Regions from separate parts of the uncultured Pseudoramibacter sp. genome, predicted to be linked through region 1. Evidence: a T-box and tRNA genes for the amino acid it is inferred to sense, from the RefSeq annotation. Region 1 holds a T-box; the other holds one or more tRNA genes.
What was found. A T-box is a leader RNA that pairs with one kind of tRNA and senses whether it is charged. The one in region 1 lies ahead of pheS (phenylalanine--tRNA ligase subunit alpha), so its partner is inferred to be a tRNA-Phe.

Region 1 (5,657 bases):
AAATGGCCAACAATCCAATTTCAAGATTATTCATCTCTTAACTGCGCGTTTAATTTTGTCTGCAGTTCAGAAACAATCGCGTCCATCACTTCATTAATTTCCTGATCTTTAAGTGTTCGATCCGAATGACGGAAAGTAATCGAATAAGCTAAGCTCTTTTTATTTTTCGGAATTTGTTCCCCGCGATAAACGTCAAAAAGTTTGATACTTTCAATGATACCACCGCGATGTGCACGGATAATATCCCTTACTTTAATCGCCGGAATATTGTTATCGATGACGACTGCAAGATCTCGCTGTGAAGCCGGATATTTAGGAAGATTTTTGTATTTTACAGTGTGCCCAGCGTTTAATTCCGTCATCTTATCAAAATCTAATTCAGCCAGATAAACACGTTTCGGTAAGGATAACTGTTTTGCAACGACTGGATGAATTTCTCCGAAATCGCCGATCTGTTCGCCATTGACTGTGATGATCGCTTTGCGACCTGGGTGGAATAAATCGCGCCCGCCCATTTCAAACCGCACATCTTGATTTCTAAGTAATGCTTCCAGAACGCCCTTCAGCGTATAAAAATCCCCAGCGTTATACATTGAGAGCACTAAATGATTTCTTTGAATCGGCAGTTCCTCTTTATTTTCATTTTCATGATAAGTCGCTGCAATTTCAAAAAACTGACCTGAAGGATTTTTGCGGCTGTGATTCATCGCAATCAGCTCGAGCTGTTGTCCGGCCAATGTGAAACGCATAATAGACGTATCTTCCCCCAGCGGATTAACAATTTTGATTGGATTTTCACTGCCTTCAAGTCTCATTGCCTCAATCATTCTAGGTGAAGTGAAGGATGTTGTCATCGTCTGATAATAGCCTGCACCAATCAGGAAATTTTCGACATGCTGTTGATATTTTTGAGCGGCGGTTTTCTGCCCAATTAAAGTGCTCCCCTGCATTAATGTATTCGGAATTTTATCGTATCCGTAAATTCTTGCGACTTCTTCGGCAATGTCTTCTCGGATTCGCAAATCCTGTCTTTCATTTGGCACAGTAATCATCAGGGTTTGGCCGTCTAAGACATCGACGCTAAGGAAAAGACGTTTAAGGATCGAAACGATTTCGTCTTCGCTGATTTGAATCCCTAAATAGCGATTAATCCAATCGCAGTTGACTTTAATTTGATAATTTTCTTCAGGATTCGGATAAACGTCAATCATCCCAGAAATTGCCGTGCACGCACCGATTTTTTCCAACAAATACGCTGCCCTTAGTGATGCTGTTTCACACAATTCGGCATATGAGCCCTTTTCATAACGTGCCGACGCTTCTGTACGAAGTCCCAATTTTCTCGATGTCGTACGGATGCTTGTTTTGTCAAAAAATGCAGATTCTAAAACCATGTACTGCGTTTGATCTGTAATTTCAGAATTTAAACCACCCATAATGCCAGCTATCGCAATGGGCTTTTCACCATTGGTAATCATCATCATCTGATTATCAATTTTTCGTTCTTCTCCGTCAAGGGTCGTGAAGGTCGGATCATCGACGCGATTCACCACGATTTCCTTTGTACCAATATGATCATAATCAAATGCGTGAAGCGGCTGACCCAATTCGATCATGACGTAATTTGTTACATCGACGATATTGTTGATCGGGCGAACTCCTGAATTTAACAACTTCCGCTGCATCCAAATTGGTGACGGTTCTATTTTGTTGACCTTAAAGACCTTGGCTGTATATCTCTTGCAATTAGAATCCTTAACTGACACTTTCAGATAATTTTCTATTTCTGAATCTTTTTCTGTTGATTGATATAATTCAATCGGTTTGATCGGCTGATCCAAGGCAGCAGCAGCTTCCTTTGCGATACCATAAATCGACTGGCAATCTCCACGGTTTGCTGTTAACTCAATATCTATGATATGGTCGTCGACCCAAAATAATTCTCGAACATCAAGTCCACTTTCCGTTCCTTCTGGAAAAATATAAACTTGCTGTGTCGCCTCCTTATTAAACAAGGATGTGTCTAAACCCATTTCCTTAACGGAGCACATCATCCCTTCAGATCGAACCCCTCTCATTTCGGAGGCATTGATCTGTGTTCCTGTGTCGATAATTGCACCGTCAAGAGCAACGGGAACAACAGCCCCTTCGTACACGTTCTGGGCATTTGTGATAATTGGAAGTGTTTTATCTTCGCCAAATTCTACTGTACATACGCGAAGCCGATCTGCATTGGGATGTTTTTCAATTTTCGTGATTTTTCCCGTTACGATTCCTCTGACTTTTTCATTGACGGGTGTGATCGTTTCGACCTTTGTCCCTGCCATGGTTAATGTATCACCAAATGTCTTAACATCCTGGTCAATTTTCACAAATTCTTTTAACCAATTGAAAGAAGCTAACATCTATTTCCTCCTTTATTTAAACTGCGAAAGAAAACGCGTATCATTTTCAAACAGCAGACGAAGATCTGAAATACCATATTTCGTCAATGCGATACGGTCCAAACCAAGCCCGAAAGCAAAACCGCTATATTCTTCCGGATCAATCCCACAAGCACGTAACACATTCGGATGAACCATTCCGCAACCCAGCAATTCAACCCATCCCGAGTTGTCGCAGACAGGACATCCTTTTCCTCCGCATTTAAAGCAAGTAACATCCATTTCCGCACTAGGTTCAGTAAAATAAAATTGATGCGGTCTGAATTTTGTTTTTGTCTTGTTGCCAAAAAGTTTTTTAGCAAAAAGGTCCATGGTTCCCTTCAAATCAGACATCGCAATACCTTTGTCGATCACCAAGCCTTCCATTTGATGGAATACCGGTGAATGCGTTGCGTCAATTTCATCTGATCGGTAAACACGGCCCGGCGAAATAATACGAAGCGGCGGTTTTTGAGATAACATCGTCCGGACTTGAACCGGCGAGGTTTGCGTTCTTAATACCATATCATCTCGATAATAGAAGGACTCCTGCTTGTCTCTTGAAGAATGATCCTTCGGCATATTTAAATCATCAAAATTGTATTTAACCCATTCTATTTCAGGACCACTGACAATCGAAAACCCCATGCCTAAAAAGATGTCTTCCAATTCTTCTGTGACAATATTTAATGGATGGTGTGCTCCGCATTTACATGGCTTACCAGGTAAAGTCACATCGATTTTTTCGCGTTCCAGACGCGCTTCCAATACTTTAGATTCGATATGTCCCTTTACGCTGTCAAGGTTGTCTTGAATTTCTTTTCTTACTTCATTGGCTTTTTTACCAACGATTGGGCGCTCTTCTTTTGAAAGCTTACCCATTCCTTTCATAAATTGAGTAATTGCTCCCTTTTTACCTAGAAATTGAACGCGAAGCTCTTCTAATTCCTTTATATCTTCAATATGGCTAATTTTTTCTTTAAATTCATTTTTGATTTGATCAAGCTGATCTTTATTCATTTTTTACTCCTTAATTTTCACCATAAAAAAAAGTCCTTGAAATCAAGGACGAAATTTTCCGCGGTACCACCTTTTTTATCTTAATAAATAAGATCTCTCAACTGTTTAACGCAACAGAAAACGTTTTAGAATACTGATTTCATCTAAAAAGCTCAAAAGTGAAATTTCACATCAACATGTCCGCAATCTTTCAGCCATGAATTGCTTCTCTCTTGAACAGTGGTTCATGCTATTTGCTTTGTCATCGCTATTAATTGTTATTCTACTTCTTGTCACCTATTACCGTCAAGTACATCATGATACCTGCCGCCACAGCAACATTTAAGGATTCTGCCTTGCCATATATAGGCAGCTTCCATGAAAAATTACAAATTGCTTGGATCTGTGGACGAACGCCATGAGATTCATTGCCCAAAATTAACGCATTTTTAGAATGATGCGGCATCGGCGATTCTTGAGATAAATTTCCATCTAATGAAGTGGCACAAACAAAAAAATTGTTTTGTTTTAATTTTCGAATGAACGCTTCAAATTGATCTGTTTTATAAATGGGAATGTGAAAAAAAGATCCCATTGTCGCCCGTATAACTTTATCATTATAAAAATCAACAGTTTGATCCGAACAAATGATACCATCAAAGCCAACACCATCCGCAGTACGAATAATAGTCCCTAAATTTCCCGGATCAGCCAATTCGTCTAATAATAAAAGGTGTTGTGATCGTTTTAAATCGATTTGGGCGTCAAAATATTTCGCAATGCAAAGGATTCCCTCTGGATGCTTTTGGCGTGATAATTGATTATAAATGTGGTTTTCAACCACTTCCACAGGAATTTCCGATGAAATGGCATCTAGCTGGTGACGATTTGTATCCATAAATCGACGCGCAACTAGTATGCCTACAAGTGGCACCGCACTTTTTAACGCTTCTTCAAAAAGCTTTTTTCCTTCAAAAACAAAGCATTTTTCTGACTCTCTTCCCTTGTGTGAAAAGAGTTTTCGAATTTGCTTAATTTTGCGGTTTTGTTTAGATTGAATAACCACTGGCTTTCCTTCGGAAATTTAATTAATACGATTATATTATAAATTTTCTTTTGCTAAATCAGCTAATTTTGCAAATGATTCAGCGTCATTCATCGCGAGATCAGCAAGAATTTTGCGGTCAATTTCGACATTAGCCACTTTCAAGCCATGAATCATACGGCTGTAGCTTAAGCCATTCATGTGAGCAGCAGCATTGATTCTTGTAATCCATAACTTGCGGTAGTCGCGTTTCTTCTGTTTACGTCCGCTGTACGCAGAACGGAGCGCACGCATAACAGCTTCATTCGCAGGGCGGTACAATTTGCTTTTTGCGCCATAATAACCCTTTGCAAGTTTTAAAATCTTTTTATGTTTTTTATGAGCATTAACGCCTTTTTTTACTCTGGCCATTTTTTCCTCCTAATTGTTTATCTAAAATAAATTTCTTACTTTAACAGCATTTTCTTAACGTTTTTAGCATTGCTTGGTACTAAATAGCCTGCTTTTCTAAGATTTCTTTTGCGCTTAGGTGATTTTTTATTTAAAATGTGGCTTTTATACGCCTTCGATCTCTTGATAACTCCTGATTTTTTAATTTTAAAACGTTTCGCAGATCCGCGATGTGACTTCATCTTTGGCATAATTGTCCTCCTAAATTTAATATATATAATTATTTGTTGTCTTTACTGCCCTTTGGAGACAAAAAGATAGACATGTTCCGACCTTCTAATTTAGGACTTTTTGTAACTGTTCCGTAGTCCTTCAAACGATTTGCAAAGTCTAAGAGCACTTGTCGTCCCTGATTGGTGTAAATCATTTCTCTTCCTCTGAATCGAATGGTCAGTTTAACACGGTGACCTTGTTGAAGAAATTTTTCAGCATTTCTCGCTTTAACCTGAATGTCATGTTCTTCAACACGGACCGACATTCTGATTTCCTTGACGGTCATCGATTTCTGCTTCTTCTTTGCTTCTTTCTGTTTACGGATTTCTTCATAGCGGAATTTACCATAATCCAGAATTTTACAAACAGGCGGCTTAGCGTGCGGAGATACTTTAACTAAGTCAAGACCGGCTTCTTCTGCCAGTTTCCGCGCTTCAGCCGGTTTCATGATTCCAATCATTTCACCATCAGCATCGATTACTCTGATTTCACGATCGCGAATCATTTCATTGATTTCATGTTGAACA
Region 2 (5,657 bases), on a different contig from region 1:
CGCTCTTCCAGCTTCGTCGATCGGTCCCACCAGCGGACGCTGGATCACGCGACGGACATCACGCGGGAAATCGAGGCCACGGCTGATCAGCTTTTCGATGAGCTCTGGGACGGGGTGACCCCGCTTCGGCTCATCGGCGTCGCGCTGACGCAGATTGAAACCGGAAGCGTCTCGCAGATCTCGATGTTCGACACAAAAGATCTCGAGCGGGAGCGCCATATCGATCAGGCCATTGACGCGATCAGAAAGCGGTTCGGGACCGATGCGGTCAGCCGGGGCGTTGACGACAAAAAGCTGCCGAGGGTCGGGAAAAAGTACGAGGCCCGTTTTGAAATCGACAGGGATCAATGAAAATTGTACATCGTAAAAAGAAAGTGATATAATGCTAGCCATGAAATTTAAAACCTTCTTATCTATTGTAATGGCGAAAATGACCAAATCGCTGCTGCGCCTGATGGGGCGGGGCGGCACGGATTTTCCAGGTCGTGTCGCGATGAAATTGGATCACAAAGTTCTGGCTCAATGTGCGAAAGGAGTCAAATGTATTGTGGTGACAGGAACCAATGGCAAGACCACCAGTTCCAGAATGATTGAACAGACTTTGAATGATCTCGGCCTATCCTTTTTCTGCAACAAATCCGGTGCCAATCTGATTACCGGAATTACAGCGGAATTCATTACCAATTCGACCTTAAGCGGACACTGCAAGTACGACTACGCCTTAATCGAATGTGACGAGGCGGCCTTTAAGGAAGTGTCGACGATGATCGACGCCAGGGCGATTGTGGTCACCAATATTTTCAGAGATCAATTGGACCGCTACGGTGAAGTGACCCACACCCTCGAAAGCATTAAAATCGGCATCAGCCACAGCCCGAAGGCAACGCTCTGCCTCAATGCGGACGATTCTATGGTCGCGTCGATCGCCGACGATTTTGACAATAAAGTCCTGTTTTACGGGGTCAACGTGCCGATCTACAAAAAGCGCGTTCAGGAAGTGTCGGACGCGCCGTTCTGCATCAAATGTAAGCACGAGTACGTCTACGATTACGTCACCTACGGCCATTTAGGCGGCTACCGCTGCCCGAACTGCGGCTATCACAGACCGGATCCGGATATTGCGGTGACGAATGTTATCCAAAGCGACGCGGCAAAATCCGTCGTCGATATTTTAGTTGACGGTCAGACTTATCGGACAACGATCAATCTGCCGGGGGGCTACAACATTTATAACGCCTGCGGAACCGTTGCCGTCGGCAAGGCCCTTAAATTCGATATTCCGACGGTGATCCGCTCCCTTTCTGAATTTGCGCCGGGCTTTGGGCGGATGGAAAAACTCGTCCTCAACGGCACGCCGATCCGCATGATCCTGGTGAAAAATCCGGCAGGCTGCAATCAAGTCCTGAATTTCGTCACCAACGTCACTGATCCGTCCGTCTTTGTGGTCTGCCTCAATGACCGCGACGCCGACGGCACCGACGTGTCCTGGATCTGGGACGTCGATTTCGAACAAATTGCCGAAATGGGCGATAAGCTTAAAGGACTCTACCTGTCAGGCATACGCGCAGAGGATATGGCGCTGCGCTTCAAATACGCCGGTATTCCGGAAGACAAGATGAAAGTCATTAAGGATTACGAAACCTTGATGAAGACCTGTGCGGCGCAGGATTATCCCGTTTACATCATGCCGACCTACACGGCGATGATGGACCTGCGGAATAAGATCACGAAAATGTACGACGTGAAAAATTTCTGGGAATAAGGAGGACAAGATCATGGAACAACCACTTAAAATTTGTCATTTGTACCCGGATATTTTAAATCTCTACGGCGATCGCGGCAATGTGCTGTGCCTGAGCCGCCGCCTCGAATGGCGGCACATCCCTGTGGAAGTGGACCGCGTCTGCGTCGGAGAACCTTTAAAGGCTGCGGACTACGATTTGTTTTTTATCGGCGGCGGCCAGGATTTTGACCAGGAAGTGCTGCTGCCCGACCTTTTCTCCGGAAAGGACAAGGAGCTGAAGGCTGCAATCGAAGACGGCAAAACGGTTTTGGCCATTTGCGGGGGCTATCAGATGCTCGGCCAATATTACAAGACCTGGGACGGCAAGCAGATCGATTTTACCGGCGCGTTGAATTTTTACACCGAGGGCGTCAAAAAACGGATGATCGGCAATTATGTGTTTACCTTTGACGACAAACCGGGGGTCAATATTATCGGATTCGAAAATCATTCCGGGAAGACCTATCTGCAGGATGGCGTGAGACCGATGGGCAAGGTGCTCAAGGGCTACGGCAACAACGGCGAAGACGGCACGGAAGGCGTTCGGTACAAGAATGTGTACGGAACGTACAGCCACGGTTGCCTGCTGCCCAAAAACCCGGCTGTGGCCGACGCCATTTTATCGGCTGCGCTGGAACGCAAGACAGGCCAGGGAACTTTGCCGCCGCTGCCGGATCACTTTGAAAAACAGGCACACGACACGATGGAAAAGCGGCTTTTAGATTAAAAAACGAGAGGGGGAGTATTGTGTACGAAGACTTTGCTAAAGTTTACGATGAATTGATGCAGGAAATCAATTACGACGAATGGGCCGATTACATCTTCAGAATGACCCTTAATTCGACCAAGCCGATTAAAAAAATCTTGGAATTCGGCTGTGGGACCGGCAACATCACGCTGCGGCTGGCTAAAAAAGGGTTCGACATGACGGCCGTGGATTTATCTGAGGATATGCTGACAGTGGCCGCTGAAAAGGCAGAGGCCCAGGGGATCGAAAACGTCCGCTTTTTCAAGGGAGACATGAGTAATTTTCAGATCGGCGAAACCTTTGACGCGGTGATCGTCTGCTGCGACAGCTTCAATTATTTGAAGAGCTTGGACGAAATCGAGTCCTTTTTAAGCTGCTCGGCAGAGGCGCTAAAACCCGGCGGGCTTTTAATGTTCGATATGAACACGCCGGAAAAATACAAGGAAACGATCGGCGACAACACCTTCGTCTACAATTTTGACAATGTCTACTGCGTGTGGGAAAATACCCTGCATCCGGACGACAACAAGGTTGATTTTGATTTGTCCTTCTTTGTGCGCCGCGAAGACGATTTGTACGAACGCTACGAAGAAGAGCAGAGCCAGTACTATTATCCTGTGGAAGATATTTTTAGACTCTTAAAGGTGCCAGCTTTCAAGAATCAGAAGATTTACGACTTCGGAACTTTTCTGGCTGGCGGCGCGCTGAGCGACCGTGTTCAGTACGTTGCAGAGAAAAGATAAAAAAATTGTAAAAAAATCGAAAAAAAGGTTTGACAAGCACAGGGATCTAGCGTATAATAATGCCTGTGCTTGAGATTTGGTCGCTTAGCTCAGCTGGGAGAGCATCTGCCTTACAAGCAGGGGGTCACAGGTTCGAGCCCTGTAGCGACCACCAGATAGCAACATTATTTATTGGCCAGGTAGTTCAGTTGGTTAGAATGCCAGCCTGTCACGCTGGAGGTCGTGAGTTCGAGCCTCATCCTGGTCGCCATGCCCAGATAGCTCAGTCGGTAGAGCAGGGGACTGAAAATCCCCGTGTCGGTGGTTCAATTCCGCCTCTGGGCACCATTTAAACGGTGCGGAAGTGGCTCAGTGGTAGAGCATCGCCTTGCCATGGCGAGGGTCGCGAGTTCAAATCTCGTCTTCCGCTCCATTTTATTTTGCGGTGGCATAGCCAAGCGGTAAGGCAAAGGTCTGCAAAACCTCTATTCCCCAGTTCGATTCTGGGTGCCACCTCCATATAAGAAGGCAAACGCTAAACCAGACATTGTGTTGGGTTTAGCGTTTTTTTAATAGGAGGACAATTTTGTTCGAATACATCAAGGGCGTATTGGAAGCGGAACGCGCCGACGGCGTGGTCGTCGAAGCCGGCGGGTTTGGGTATTGGATCCGTACATCGATGACGACTAACGCGGCACTGCCGGCGCTGCACGAGCCGGTGAAGCTTTTACTATATCCGGCCTTTAGGGAAGACGACGTGACCCTCTACGGCTTTTCGACCGAGGAAGAGCGCCGGCTGTTCGTGACACTGATTGGCATTTCCGGCATTGGCCCGAAGGCGGCGATGAGTCTGCTCTCTCAATTCGACGAGGCGACGTTCATCCGCCACATCAAAAATGCGGACGACAAGGCCATTTCAAAAACACCGGGCATCGGCAAAAAAACGGCGGAACGGATCATCCTCGAGCTGAAAGACAAGTACAAGGATTTCGAGACACCGGAAACGGAAGTGGCGGGCGGTGCGACCGAGCGCATGCAGGCGGCCGACGCCTTGTACAACGAGGGCATCAACGGGCTTTTGGGCTTGGGCTACGCCTACAGAGAAGCCTCGGACCTCATCGATCAGGTGATTGAACCGGGCATGAGCATTGAAGCGCTCTTAAAGGCGGCGCTGACGGCTGCTTCAAAATCATAAAGGGACATTATGAAGGATCGGATTATCACAACAGAATTTTCAGAGCCGGATGTGGAGATCGAGCATTCGCTGAGACCTCAAAATCTGGACGAGTACATTGGCCAGAAGCGGGTTAAAAAGCAGATGGGCATCTTTATCAACGCGGCGAAAAAGCGGGGAGAACCGCTGGATCACGTGCTGCTTTACGGCCCGCCGGGCTTGGGCAAGACGACGTTAGCCAACATCATCGCCAACGAGATGGGCACGAAGATCCGCATCACCTCGGGCCCGGCTATCGAAAAACCCGGGGATCTCGCGTCGATTCTGACGACGTTGAAGGCCGGTGACGTGCTGTTTATCGATGAAATCCACCGGATGCAGCGTCAAGTTGAAGAAGTGCTCTATCCAGCGATGGAAGATTTTGCCCTTGACATTATTATCGGGAAGGGCCCGGGTGCCAAAAGCATCCGAATTGATCTGCCGAAGTTTACTCTGGTCGGCGCGACCACCCGAGCCGGACAGCTGACGGCGCCGCTTCGCGATCGTTTTGGCGTTGTGCAGCGCCTGGAGCTGTACTCGCCGGACGAGCTGGCGGATATCGTCAAGCGCTCCGCTGGCATCTTGGGCATCGGCATCGACGATGCAGGGGCGAGAGAGCTGGCCCGACGTTCTCGAGGAACCCCGCGTGTGGCGAATCGGCTGCTCAAGCGGGTGCGGGATTACGCGGAAATGGAAAGCGAGGGCGTGATCGACCTCGAAACAGCCAAAAAGGCCCTGACTTTATTCGAAGTGGACGACGTGGGCCTGGACGAAAACGACCGATTGATGCTCAGGACGATCGCCGAGAAATTTGACGGCGGTCCGGTGGGGCTCAACACGCTGGCCGCGTCCATCGGGGAAGAATCCAACACGATTGAAGAAGTGTACGAGCCCTATCTGCTGCAGCTGGGGTTTTTGGCCAGGACGCCCAGCGGGCGCGTGATCACGTCGGCGGGCTGTGCCCATTTGGGGCTGAAGGCCGCACAGGCGCCAGCCAATCAAATTAGTCTGGAGGAATTGACGAAGCATGATGAAGAAATCTGATTTTTATTACGATCTGCCGGAAGCGTTAATCGCCCAGACGCCGGCAGAAAAGCGGGACATGTCCCGCCTGATGGTCATCGACCGGAAGACGGATCAAATCGAGGATCGGCATTTTCACGACATTGTCGATTATTTAAAACCCGGCGA

Region 2: it encodes a tRNA-Phe, which carries the amino acid that the T-box ahead of pheS (phenylalanine--tRNA ligase subunit alpha) is inferred to sense. The anticodon was not compared.

The regions. Positions count from the first base shown of each region.
Region 1 covers NZ_CAIFFF010000002.1:14,321-19,977, forward strand. The annotation lists gene QZX60_RS01305 (DNA-processing protein DprA) at 1-34, opposite strand, end outside; gene pheT (phenylalanine--tRNA ligase subunit beta) at 27-2,405, opposite strand; gene pheS (phenylalanine--tRNA ligase subunit alpha) at 2,418-3,443, opposite strand; T-box leader at 3,485-3,697, opposite strand; gene QZX60_RS01320 (RNA methyltransferase) at 3,706-4,488, opposite strand; gene rplT (50S ribosomal protein L20) at 4,525-4,878, opposite strand; gene rpmI (50S ribosomal protein L35) at 4,914-5,108, opposite strand; gene infC (translation initiation factor IF-3) at 5,138-5,657, opposite strand, start outside.
Region 2 covers NZ_CAIFFF010000018.1:4,378-10,034, reverse strand. The annotation lists gene QZX60_RS08600 (DNA polymerase thumb domain-containing protein) at 1-351, shown strand, start outside; gene QZX60_RS08595 (MurT ligase domain-containing protein) at 392-1,762, shown strand; gene QZX60_RS08590 (type 1 glutamine amidotransferase) at 1,776-2,510, shown strand; gene QZX60_RS08585 (class I SAM-dependent methyltransferase) at 2,531-3,274, shown strand; tRNA gene QZX60_RS08580 (tRNA-Val) at 3,353-3,428, shown strand; tRNA gene QZX60_RS08575 (tRNA-Asp) at 3,448-3,524, shown strand; tRNA gene QZX60_RS08570 (tRNA-Phe) at 3,526-3,601, shown strand; tRNA gene QZX60_RS08565 (tRNA-Gly) at 3,612-3,686, shown strand; tRNA gene QZX60_RS08560 (tRNA-Cys) at 3,698-3,772, shown strand; gene ruvA (Holliday junction branch migration protein RuvA) at 3,840-4,448, shown strand; gene ruvB (Holliday junction branch migration DNA helicase RuvB) at 4,458-5,510, shown strand; gene queA (tRNA preQ1(34) S-adenosylmethionine ribosyltransferase-isomerase QueA) at 5,497-5,657, shown strand, end outside.